One region of the Kurthia populi genome, then DNA from elsewhere that is predicted to be linked to it. Evidence: riboswitches for the same ligand, from Rfam matches in the RefSeq annotation. Region 1 holds a riboswitch; the other holds the start of a gene.
What was found. Region 1 has a riboswitch for S-adenosylmethionine ahead of ACFSY7_RS00110 (O-acetylhomoserine aminocarboxypropyltransferase/cysteine synthase family protein). Riboswitches for the same ligand answer to the same signal wherever they lie in the genome.
Positions count from the first base shown of each region.

Region 1 (4,863 bases):
TGAAGTCGACGCAAAATAAGAGTGAGGCGCCAGCAGTTTTGAATTGGAAGTCATTTTTTGAAAGCTCGCCGAGTTTTTGTTTTTTCTCTTCATCGGTCACATAGATGACGCTATAGGCTTGGACGAAATGAGAAGTGGCTGCCATTTGAGCGGTTTCTAACATTTCATATACTTTTTCTTTCGGAATTTCTTCGCCTGTATATTTACGCACCGATGTGTGATTGCGTAATTGTTGTTGTACATCATTCATAAAAAAGCCCCCTATATGTAAGTTTGTAAATCCAGTTTAACTATAACGGATTTTGCCATTTAGTGGCTACCAAAAGCGCTTTGAATTTATGAAAAAAGAGCGCTCATTTTTGAACGCTCTGTTGGTCGGTTTATAATAAGCCAAGCCATTTCCAGTAGGTTGCGCTGAATAATAATATGAGTAAATAACCGGCAATTGTAAGTGGAATCCCTGACTTTAAGAAATCTTTGACTGTAAAGGCGCCTGTACCATAAGCTAGCATATTTTGCGGGGCACTTACTGGTAACAGGAAACCAAAGCTAATAACAAATTGCTGAATTAAGACAAAGCCGATAGCATCTGCAGGGAGTTGAATCGTTGTTGTGAGTGCGATTAAAATTGGAATGAGCGCAGACGATAAGCTCGTTGCACTCGCAAAGCCTAAGTGAATCAAAATATTAAAGGCACTTACTAGCGCAATTGTTGAAAGAATTGGCATATGTTCAAGGCCAAGTGAACCAAATACAGTGGAAGATAACCACTGAGCTCCCTGTGTATCAAGCAGTACAGTACCAAGTGCGATACCGACTGCAAAAACAATAATTGTACCCCATGGAATAAGTGCTTCAACAGACTTCCAGGATTCGAAGACACCGATTTTTGGTGTTAATAATAATGCAATCGCAAAAATTGTGACTGTTGTTGTATCGAATTGATGAAGGCGACCTTCTGTTGACCAGAAAAATAACAGTAGTAGTGAAATGACAATTAGGCGAATTTCAGTAGCTTTTAATTTACCTAATTCATCGAGCTGCTGTCTAATAACATCCTTGCCGCCTTCAATGACATTTGTTTCAGGTTTGATAAGCTTGATCATCACGAAAAATAAAATAACGGACATAATGAGTGAGAACGGAGCGGCATAAAGGAACCATTGACTCCATGACACATCAACATTAAATTCTTTATTAATAAAGCTGAGTGCAACCATGTTTTGTGCGGCAGCGGTTTTAATACCGACATTCCAGATGGATACGGATTGGACGGCTGTAATAACGAGTAATGCGGCAAGTCTACTATTTTTAGCAAGTCCAAATGCAGCAACCATTCCGAGTAAAATAGGTACAACAGCGCCAGCTCGTGCGGTAGCACTTGGCACGAAAAATGCTAAAATAATTGATACTAAAATGGCGCCAAAAACAATGTTTTTTGTTTTAGTACCAACAATATTTAAAATCCATAATGCTAAGCGTTTATGCAGGTTTGTCGCTTGCATCGCTGCTGCTAAAAACAGTGCAGCGGCAACGAGGGCAACAGCAGAATTAGAGAAGCCTCCTAAAATCATTTTTAAGGCACCAGCAGTTGTATACGTAGCAGAAGGGTCTTCAATTGTTGGCGCAAAGCCAAGTGAAATTGCTGTAATCGCAATAATCATTGCGGCGCTAACTGGATAGGATACAGCCTCTGTCACCCATAAAATAACGGCAAATGCGAGGATGGCAAGACTGCGTTGACCAGCAATTGGGACATCGCCGTTATTCGGAAGAAATGTAATGATAATGAGAGCAAGAAACGCTAAAGCAATCCATAATCCTTTTAAATTCTTTTTCTCTTTTTTTTCAGACATAGCATATAACACCTTCCTTTTACTTACAATTATAGGCTGTTTAAGGGATGTAATTTTGTGCAAAAGTTAAAACTTTCGTAACAGCAGTCGTTAACGAGCGAAAGAAGTATGTTTTTTAGCGGATATGTGCATATATTTCTTATAAAGACAGTAAATTTTAAAAAATTAGAAAATTCTGTTGACGCGTATGTGTAAGTTCGTTATACTGATGTACAATCAGATGGAACAAAAAAATCAAATCATATACCTTTATCAAGAGTGGCGGAGGGAATAGGCCCTGCGATGCCCGGCAACCAGTATTTTTACTACGGTGCTAAATCCTACAGATTGAATCGGATCTGAAAGATAAGGGGAGGACTATTGCTTATACAACCCTCTTCTTATGAAGAAGGGTTTTTTATTTTTCCTTCTTTCTCCCGATGTTCCATCGGAAAATTTTAGGAGGAAATGAATATGACAGAATTTCAAAAAGAAACAATCGCAATCCATGGTGGCCAAACGCCAGATCCAGAAACAGGTGCTATCGCAGTACCGATTTATCGTACAACGGCCTATAAGTTTAATGACTCTGAACATGCGCGTAAGTTATTCGCATTAGAGGAGCCGGGAAATATTTATTCTCGTATTATGAATCCAACAGTCGATGTATTTGAAAAGCGTGTCGCACTTCTTGAAGGTGGCACAGCAGCAGTAGCGCTATCATCAGGTATGGCGGCCATTGCGTTCTCGATTTTAAATATTGCGCGTGCGGGGGACCATATCGTTGCAGCTAATAGTCTATATGGTGGTACATATAATTTATTTGCCAACACACTGCCTCGCTACGGCATTACAGCGACCTTTGTAGATGAGCGTCATCCAGCTGAGTTTGAAGCGGCGATTCAGGAAAATACAAAAGCGATTTACGCTGAAACAATTGGGAATCCAAGTCTTACCATTGCTGATTTAGAAGCATTAGCAGACATTGCACATAAACATGATATTCCATTAATTATTGATAATACATTCGCATCACCAATCGGTTCAAATCCAATCGAATTCGGTGCAGACGTAGTTATTCACTCTGCGACAAAATGGATTGGTGGCCATGGTACAACGATTGGTGGCGTTGTTGTCGACGCGGGTAAATTTGATTGGACGCGTGGTAAATTCCCAGATTATACAGAGCCAGATGCTTCATATCATGGGATTCGTTACGGTATTGATGCAGCGAGTGCCGCCTTTGCGACGCGCCTTCGTGTCATTTTATTACGTGATTTCGGTCCGACATTAAGTGCAGATGCTGCATTCAACTTTATTCAAGGTTTAGAGACGATTCATTTACGTGTACCTCGTCACAATGAAAATGCCGCAAAAGTTGCTGCATTTTTAGACGGGCATGACAAGGTAGAATGGGTTCGCTACAACGGTCTTGAAACGAGTGAAAATGCTGCACTTGCAAAAAAATATTTAAAAAATGGTGCCGGCTCCGTATTAACATTTGGTATTAAAGGGGGACGCGAGGCAGGTCGTCAGTTAATCGATACAGTTGAATTATTCTCACATGTCGCAAATGTTGGCGATGCGCGTTCACTAATTATCCACCCCGCATCGACAACACATCAGCAACTAAGCGCAGAAGAATTAATTGCTTCAGGCGTGCCTGAGGAACTTGTGCGTTTATCGATCGGTTTAGAAAACGCCGATGACATTATTGCAGCGCTTGAAAAAGCATTCGCAAGTATTTAAGAAATCAACTCGGCTCATTTGCCACCAACAGAAAAAATGGCTAACTCATTCGTTTGTCCATTGAACACTTTGTGACCGCCTAGAGGAGACAATTGTCCATCGAAGAAAGAATTTTCTTGAAATTATGCACCTTATCGTCTAAACTAAGTATAATTGTTTCTAATGAAGGAACATTTGTACTCTCGGTAAGTACAAAAAGAGCGTTTAGAAGAAAAAGCATTTGGAGGCGAACAAATATGGCATCAGTCAAGGCAGCAATCTTAGGTTTCGGTACGGTTGGACAAGGCATTTACAACATCGTTCATGAACGTCGTGAGCATTTCAAACAAACGTTAGGCGTAGAAATTGAAGTCGCAAAAATTTTAGTGCGTGACGCATCAAAAGTACGTGAAGGTATTGATTCTTCACTATTTACAGAGTCATTTGACGATATTTTAGCGATTCCAGATTTAGAGGTCGTGTTTGAAGGTATTGTAGGTGAGGACCCAGCGTATGGTTACTTAGATCAAGCGATTGAAAAGGGATGTCACGTTATCACAGCGAATAAAGTGATGTTTGCACGATACGGTCAAGAACTACAATTAAAGGCCAAGAAAAAAGGTGTACAAGTAGGCTACGAGGCAACGACGGCGGGCGGCGTGCCTGTTATTAAAACAATGCAAAACCTACTACGCGTCAATGAAGTAAAACAAGTGCAAGGCATTTTAAATGGCACGTCAAACTATATCCTAACGCAAATGCGCGCAGAGGAATTACCGTTTGATGTCGCACTAAAGGCCGCACAAGATTTAGGCTATGCGGAAGCTGATCCACATAATGACGTGTCGGGTGAGGATGCATTCCGTAAGCTCATGATTCTTTGTGCACTAGCATTTGGTGAGCAGCCTGATTGGAATAAAGTAGAGGTTGTAGGTATTGATGGTATTTCATCTGAACAGATAGAAGAGGCAAAAGCACAAGGATTACGCTATCGCCACGTAGCAGATGCGTATCGCGACGAGGCAACGGGTGAAATTATTGCTAAAGTAGGACCACAGCTTGTTGGAGCGGATCATCCGCTATATGCAATTGATGACGTCAATAATGCGGTAACCCTTGATACAAACTATATTGGCACATTAACAATGGTTGGACCGGGTGCAGGTATGTATCCAACAGCTAGTGTCATGATGGAAGATTATGCAGATATGTTAGCGAAGCCTGAAAAAGCAGTATCTTTAGCTTAATACAATAAAAAAGCGTGTGAGAGGGTTTGTCGAATTACCATCTCACATGCTTT
Region 1 covers NZ_JBHUOR010000002.1:13,358-18,220, forward strand. The annotation lists gene nfsA (oxygen-insensitive NADPH nitroreductase) at 1-250, opposite strand, end outside; gene ACFSY7_RS00105 (SLC13 family permease) at 381-1,856, opposite strand; SAM riboswitch class I at 2,103-2,208, shown strand; gene ACFSY7_RS00110 (O-acetylhomoserine aminocarboxypropyltransferase/cysteine synthase family protein) at 2,310-3,584, shown strand; gene ACFSY7_RS00115 (homoserine dehydrogenase) at 3,821-4,810, shown strand.

Region 2 (4,863 bases), on a different contig from region 1:
AGTTCGCATCAATTTCTTCGTCAGCTAAGTTTTTATTCGGTAGTACATAGTCTTGATATGTTTTAATTTCTAAATCAACGCCTTCTTTTTCAAGAAGTGGTTTCGCTTCTTCTAAAATTTCAGCGTGTGGTACGTTAGATGCACCAACAACTAATTTCGTTTCTTTATCATCGCCTTTTGAATCGTCTGAACCACATGCTGCTAAACCAAGTGCTAATGATGCTGTTAATAAACTTGCTACTAATTTTTTAGATGTTTTCATACTCGTAAATCCCCTTTTCCCTCTTATATTTATTTATAGATGACGCAAATGCGTTATCGTTTATCAATTTTTGCTGTAATCAAGTCGCCGATAAATTGGATGATGAAGACGATGACCAAAATAAGCACCGTCGCCACTAATGTCACATCCGTACGGCTACGCTGGAAGCCATCCATGAAGGCTAGATTCCCTAAGCCACCCGCGCCGATAACACCCGCCATTGCTGTGTACCCGACAAGTGCTACCGCCGTTACCGTAATACCTGAAATTAATGCTGGTAACGCCTCTGGAATTAATACCTTTGTAATAATTGTCCATGTTTTCGCACCCATTGAGCGCGCTGCTTCAATCACACCTTTATCAATTTCACGTAAGCCAATTAAAACCATACGCGCATAGAATGGGGCTGCACCAATAATCAGTGCTGGTAACGCTGCATTCGCACCAAGCATTGTGCCTAGTAGGAATTTTGTAAATGGAATTAATAAAATAATTAAAATGATGAACGGGATCGAACGGAAAATGTTCACAACCGCACCTGTTAGCCAGTTTGCTAACTTGTTTGCCCATAACTGATGTGGACTTGTTAGGAATAATACAATCCCTAATACTAAACCAATAATAAACGTTAAGATTGTTGAAATAGCGGTCATGTAAAGTGTTTCTTCTGTAGCTATCCACATTTTTTCCCAATCGACGTTCGGAAATAAATTAGTCAACATCACTAATCACCTCCGATTTGATACCCTTATTTTCTAAATATTGAATCGCAGCTGCGACATCAGCATCTGAACCAGTCAACTGGACGATTAACGTGCCGTACGGGCCACTCTTCGTCGGTGAGATATTACCGTGTACGATATTGACGTCTACCGCAAACTTGCGAATAATTTCTGTAATGACAGGTTGCTCTGTTTGATCGCCTACAAAGAATAATTTAATTAACTGTCCTTCGCGGTAATCCTCTAGCATTTGTGCAACCGATTCTTTTTGACCCGTTGACGTTGCTTGCGTCACGAAACGTTTTGTAATCGGTGCTTGTGGGTTTTGGAATACTTCAAGAACATTCCCTTGCTCAACGACCTTCCCTTTCTCCATGACCGCCACACGATGACAAATCTTACGGATAACGTGCATCTCATGCGTAATCAGCACGATTGTTAAGCCTAATTTTTCATTGATGCTCACAAGTAAGTCTAAAATCGCATCCGTTGTTTCCGGGTCAAGTGCAGAGGTTGCTTCATCACAAAGCAGCACAGTTGGATTATTAGCAAGCGCGCGGGCGATGCCGACACGCTGCTTTTGACCGCCTGATAACTGCGATGGATACGCATCATCACGTCCCTCTAGCCCAACAAGTGCAATCAATTCTTTCACACGCTTTTCACGCGCATCCTTTTTCACTCCCGCAATCTCAAGTGGAAATGCGATGTTCTCCGCTACCGTACGTGACCATAATAAATTGAAATGTTGGAATACCATGCTGATATGATGACGCGCATTGCGTAGTGCATTGCCGCGTGCCTTTGAAATATTGACATCATTGACAAGCACGTCGCCTGATGTCGGCTTTTCTAAGCCGTTAAGTAAACGAATCATCGTACTTTTTCCGGCGCCACTGTATCCGATAATGCCGAAGATTTCTCGATCCTGAATTGTTAAACTCACATTATCGACAGCCGTTAGAGAACCATTCGCTGTTTTGTATTGTTTTGAAACATTATCTAACTGAATCACTGTCATTCCACCTTGTTCTAAAACTTTTGAACTCTCTGATTATTCAAATTCCAACAATTATACTATGCTTTGTCGTCGTCCAATTTAAACTGCTAAAAAAAATAAAACCCTTCTGTTTTTTAGAGCAACAGAAGGGTTTAACGTATCGTGTCAAACCGTTCTCTCATCTCCCAAAGTAATGACTTTGCGTGAATTGGCACCATATCACATACTGCGACGGTTGCCGGGCTTCATAGGGCACTTCCCTCCACCTCTCTAAATAAGAGTAACGACATAAGTTTTTATTTTATTGTTGGTTTCTACTTTAACACTCTGATATTTTTACGTCAATGACTTATTTAAAATTTTTTCATACAAATTTGGTACGGATTGAAATGCGTATACTTTATCGCGCACTTGCCCATTCTCTGAAATTAGTAGACATGGCACACTTTCAATCTCATAATCGTATGCAATTTGTTCCATATAATTTAGATTTGCCTTCCCCATTGGGATTTGTGGCAATACCTGCTCTGTGACGTCCATCATTTTAGACGCTACTGCACATGTGCCGCACATTGGCGTATATAAATAAAAAGCCGTGACGTCATGTTTTGTACGTTCTTGCTCCCATTCTTCGCGAGACCATTCTTTCATTACATGTCATTCCTTATCGTATTAAATAGGCGGGATTCACTTGAAAATCAGCTGCTGCTAGCACGAAAGCTAAATAATTTTGCGGTGTATGCTCGACTTGCTTATACGTTCGTCGCGTGTATAAATGCTCGGCATGAGGAAAATAATGCTGCACGAGCTTTCGCGCTTTCTCACCGGACTCATCCGCATCAAAAAACACATATAAGTCACTGTCCTCATACGGTGCAAGTAGCTCCTCTAGTCGGTCCTCACTTATCGTACCATTCGTACAAATAATTTCGACCACTTCATTTAGTATGGGCAAAATGCGTAGCTTATCTTGCTTTCCTTCAACGATTAACACCTTGTCTGTCACCATTTCTGCCACCTCCACAAGCTTCCCCGTCTTCTACTTTAGTTATACCACAGCGCATGCACTCTACACAAAAAAGAACTACCCCAGTTGAGGTAGCTCTTTGTGATGCTAATATTATTCAGCGATTGCTTCTTGATATTGTTCTGCAGTTAATAAACTTTCAACGTCTGCTTCATTTGCAGGTTCAACAACGACCATCCAAGCTTGCTCGTATGGCGATTCGTTTACTAGCTCTGGAGAATCTTCTAAGTTTTCGTTTACTTCTAGAATTTTACCAGCGATTGGTAAGTATAATTCAGAAACTGTTTTTACAGATTCTACACTACCGAATGATTCGCCAGCACCGATTTCGTCGCCTACTGCTGGTAGTTCAACGAATACGATATCGCCAAGTTCTGATTGTGCAAATTCAGTAATACCGATTACTGCTTTACCATCTTCTAATTTAACCCATTCGTGATCTTCTGTGTAACGTAAATTTGTTGGAACGCTCATTGTTTATTCCCTCCGTTTATGTAATTTCATCTTTATTGTGTCACGTTTTCCGCGTGTTGACAAGGGTAATTCCGAACTTTCTAAAGGTCATACATCTTGTTACAACAGCATTTCAAGCGATTTTTGGTCGTCCATAATGGACACTATTTGTACGCTTCGACAAATTCCTGCTCTTTAAAGCCTAAAGTTACTTTTTTACCGTCCGTAGTGAGAGGACGCTTGATTAACATACCATCTGACGCTAAAAGTGCTAATTGTTCGTCTTCTGACATATCTGCAAGCTTATCTTTCAATCCTAACTCACGATATTTCATGCCAGATGTATTGAAAAATTTCTTCAATGGAAGCCCACTTAGTTCATAAAACTTGCGTAACTCATCCTTCGTCGGTGTGTCTGTCGTAATGTCATATGCCGTAAAGTCGATGCCTTCATCTTTCAACCATTTTGACGCCTTTTTACATGTCGTACATTTTGGATAATGGTAAAACTGAATCGCCATTTTGTATGCGTACCCCCTTCTCGTTTCCTCTATTGTATAGACATTTGAAAGCCTTTGCAAATACGAAAAGAAAAAGGATAGACGCACCCACTGCATCTACCCTTCTCATTATTTACATGGCCTACAGTAATATGGGAGTATTGTGTAGTTGTCTTTCGGGTAAGGCCTCTTACTTCCATACCCGAGTCACTTACACGATGAATTTTTCAGCTGCAATTAATGCTTCTGCCGCTTGGCGTTTTAAGCGAATCGTTTTCTTCGGTGCATAACGACCAAATTTACGAAGTGCTGATAGCATCATACGTTGGTTGTCACCTGATGATGAGTTCACTAGCGTATCACGCGCTTCTGCTAAGATTGTTTCAAAGGCATCTTGGCTGAAGATTTCTGTATACAATAGCTTTTGAGCCGCTTTGTCTGCACCATCGCGGTCAATCGCTTTTTGCGTACGTAATACCGCTGATTCCATCGCGAATAATTGGTTCGCGATATTGGCGATATTCACAAGAATTTCTTGCTCATCTTCTAGCTTGTTACCATATTTAAGCGCTGCTGTCCCTGCCGCAAGTAACGCCACTTTTTTCGCCATTTTCACTAAATATTTTTCTTGTGCTAATGGTTCGTCTGCGATTTCTTCTGGTACCATACCTAAGATTTCTTGCTGCAGTGCTTGCGCTTGCTCAAGAAGCGGTAATTCGCCCTTCATCGCTTTCTTCATAAATGTACCTGGAACGATTAAACGGTTGATTTCGTTTGTTCCTTCGAAAATACGGTTGATACGAGAATCGCGGTAAATACGCTCTACTTCATATTCTGCCATGTAGCCGTAACCACCGTGCAGTTGTACCGCTTCATCCGCTACATAATCAAGTACTTCT
Region 2 covers NZ_JBHUOR010000008.1:41,370-46,232, forward strand. The annotation lists gene ACFSY7_RS01275 (MetQ/NlpA family ABC transporter substrate-binding protein) at 1-262, opposite strand, end outside; gene ACFSY7_RS01280 (methionine ABC transporter permease) at 316-984, opposite strand; gene ACFSY7_RS01285 (methionine ABC transporter ATP-binding protein) at 974-1,999, opposite strand; SAM riboswitch class I at 2,160-2,265, opposite strand; gene ACFSY7_RS01290 (thioredoxin family protein) at 2,321-2,635, opposite strand; gene ACFSY7_RS01295 (toprim domain-containing protein) at 2,649-2,993, opposite strand; gene gcvH (glycine cleavage system protein GcvH) at 3,105-3,485, opposite strand; gene ACFSY7_RS01305 (arsenate reductase family protein) at 3,629-3,985, opposite strand; gene ACFSY7_RS01310 (acyl-CoA dehydrogenase family protein) at 4,176-4,863, opposite strand, start outside.
Region 2: it holds a riboswitch for S-adenosylmethionine, as region 1 does, so the genes downstream of both, ACFSY7_RS01285 (methionine ABC transporter ATP-binding protein) here and ACFSY7_RS00110 (O-acetylhomoserine aminocarboxypropyltransferase/cysteine synthase family protein) in region 1, are expected to answer to the same signal.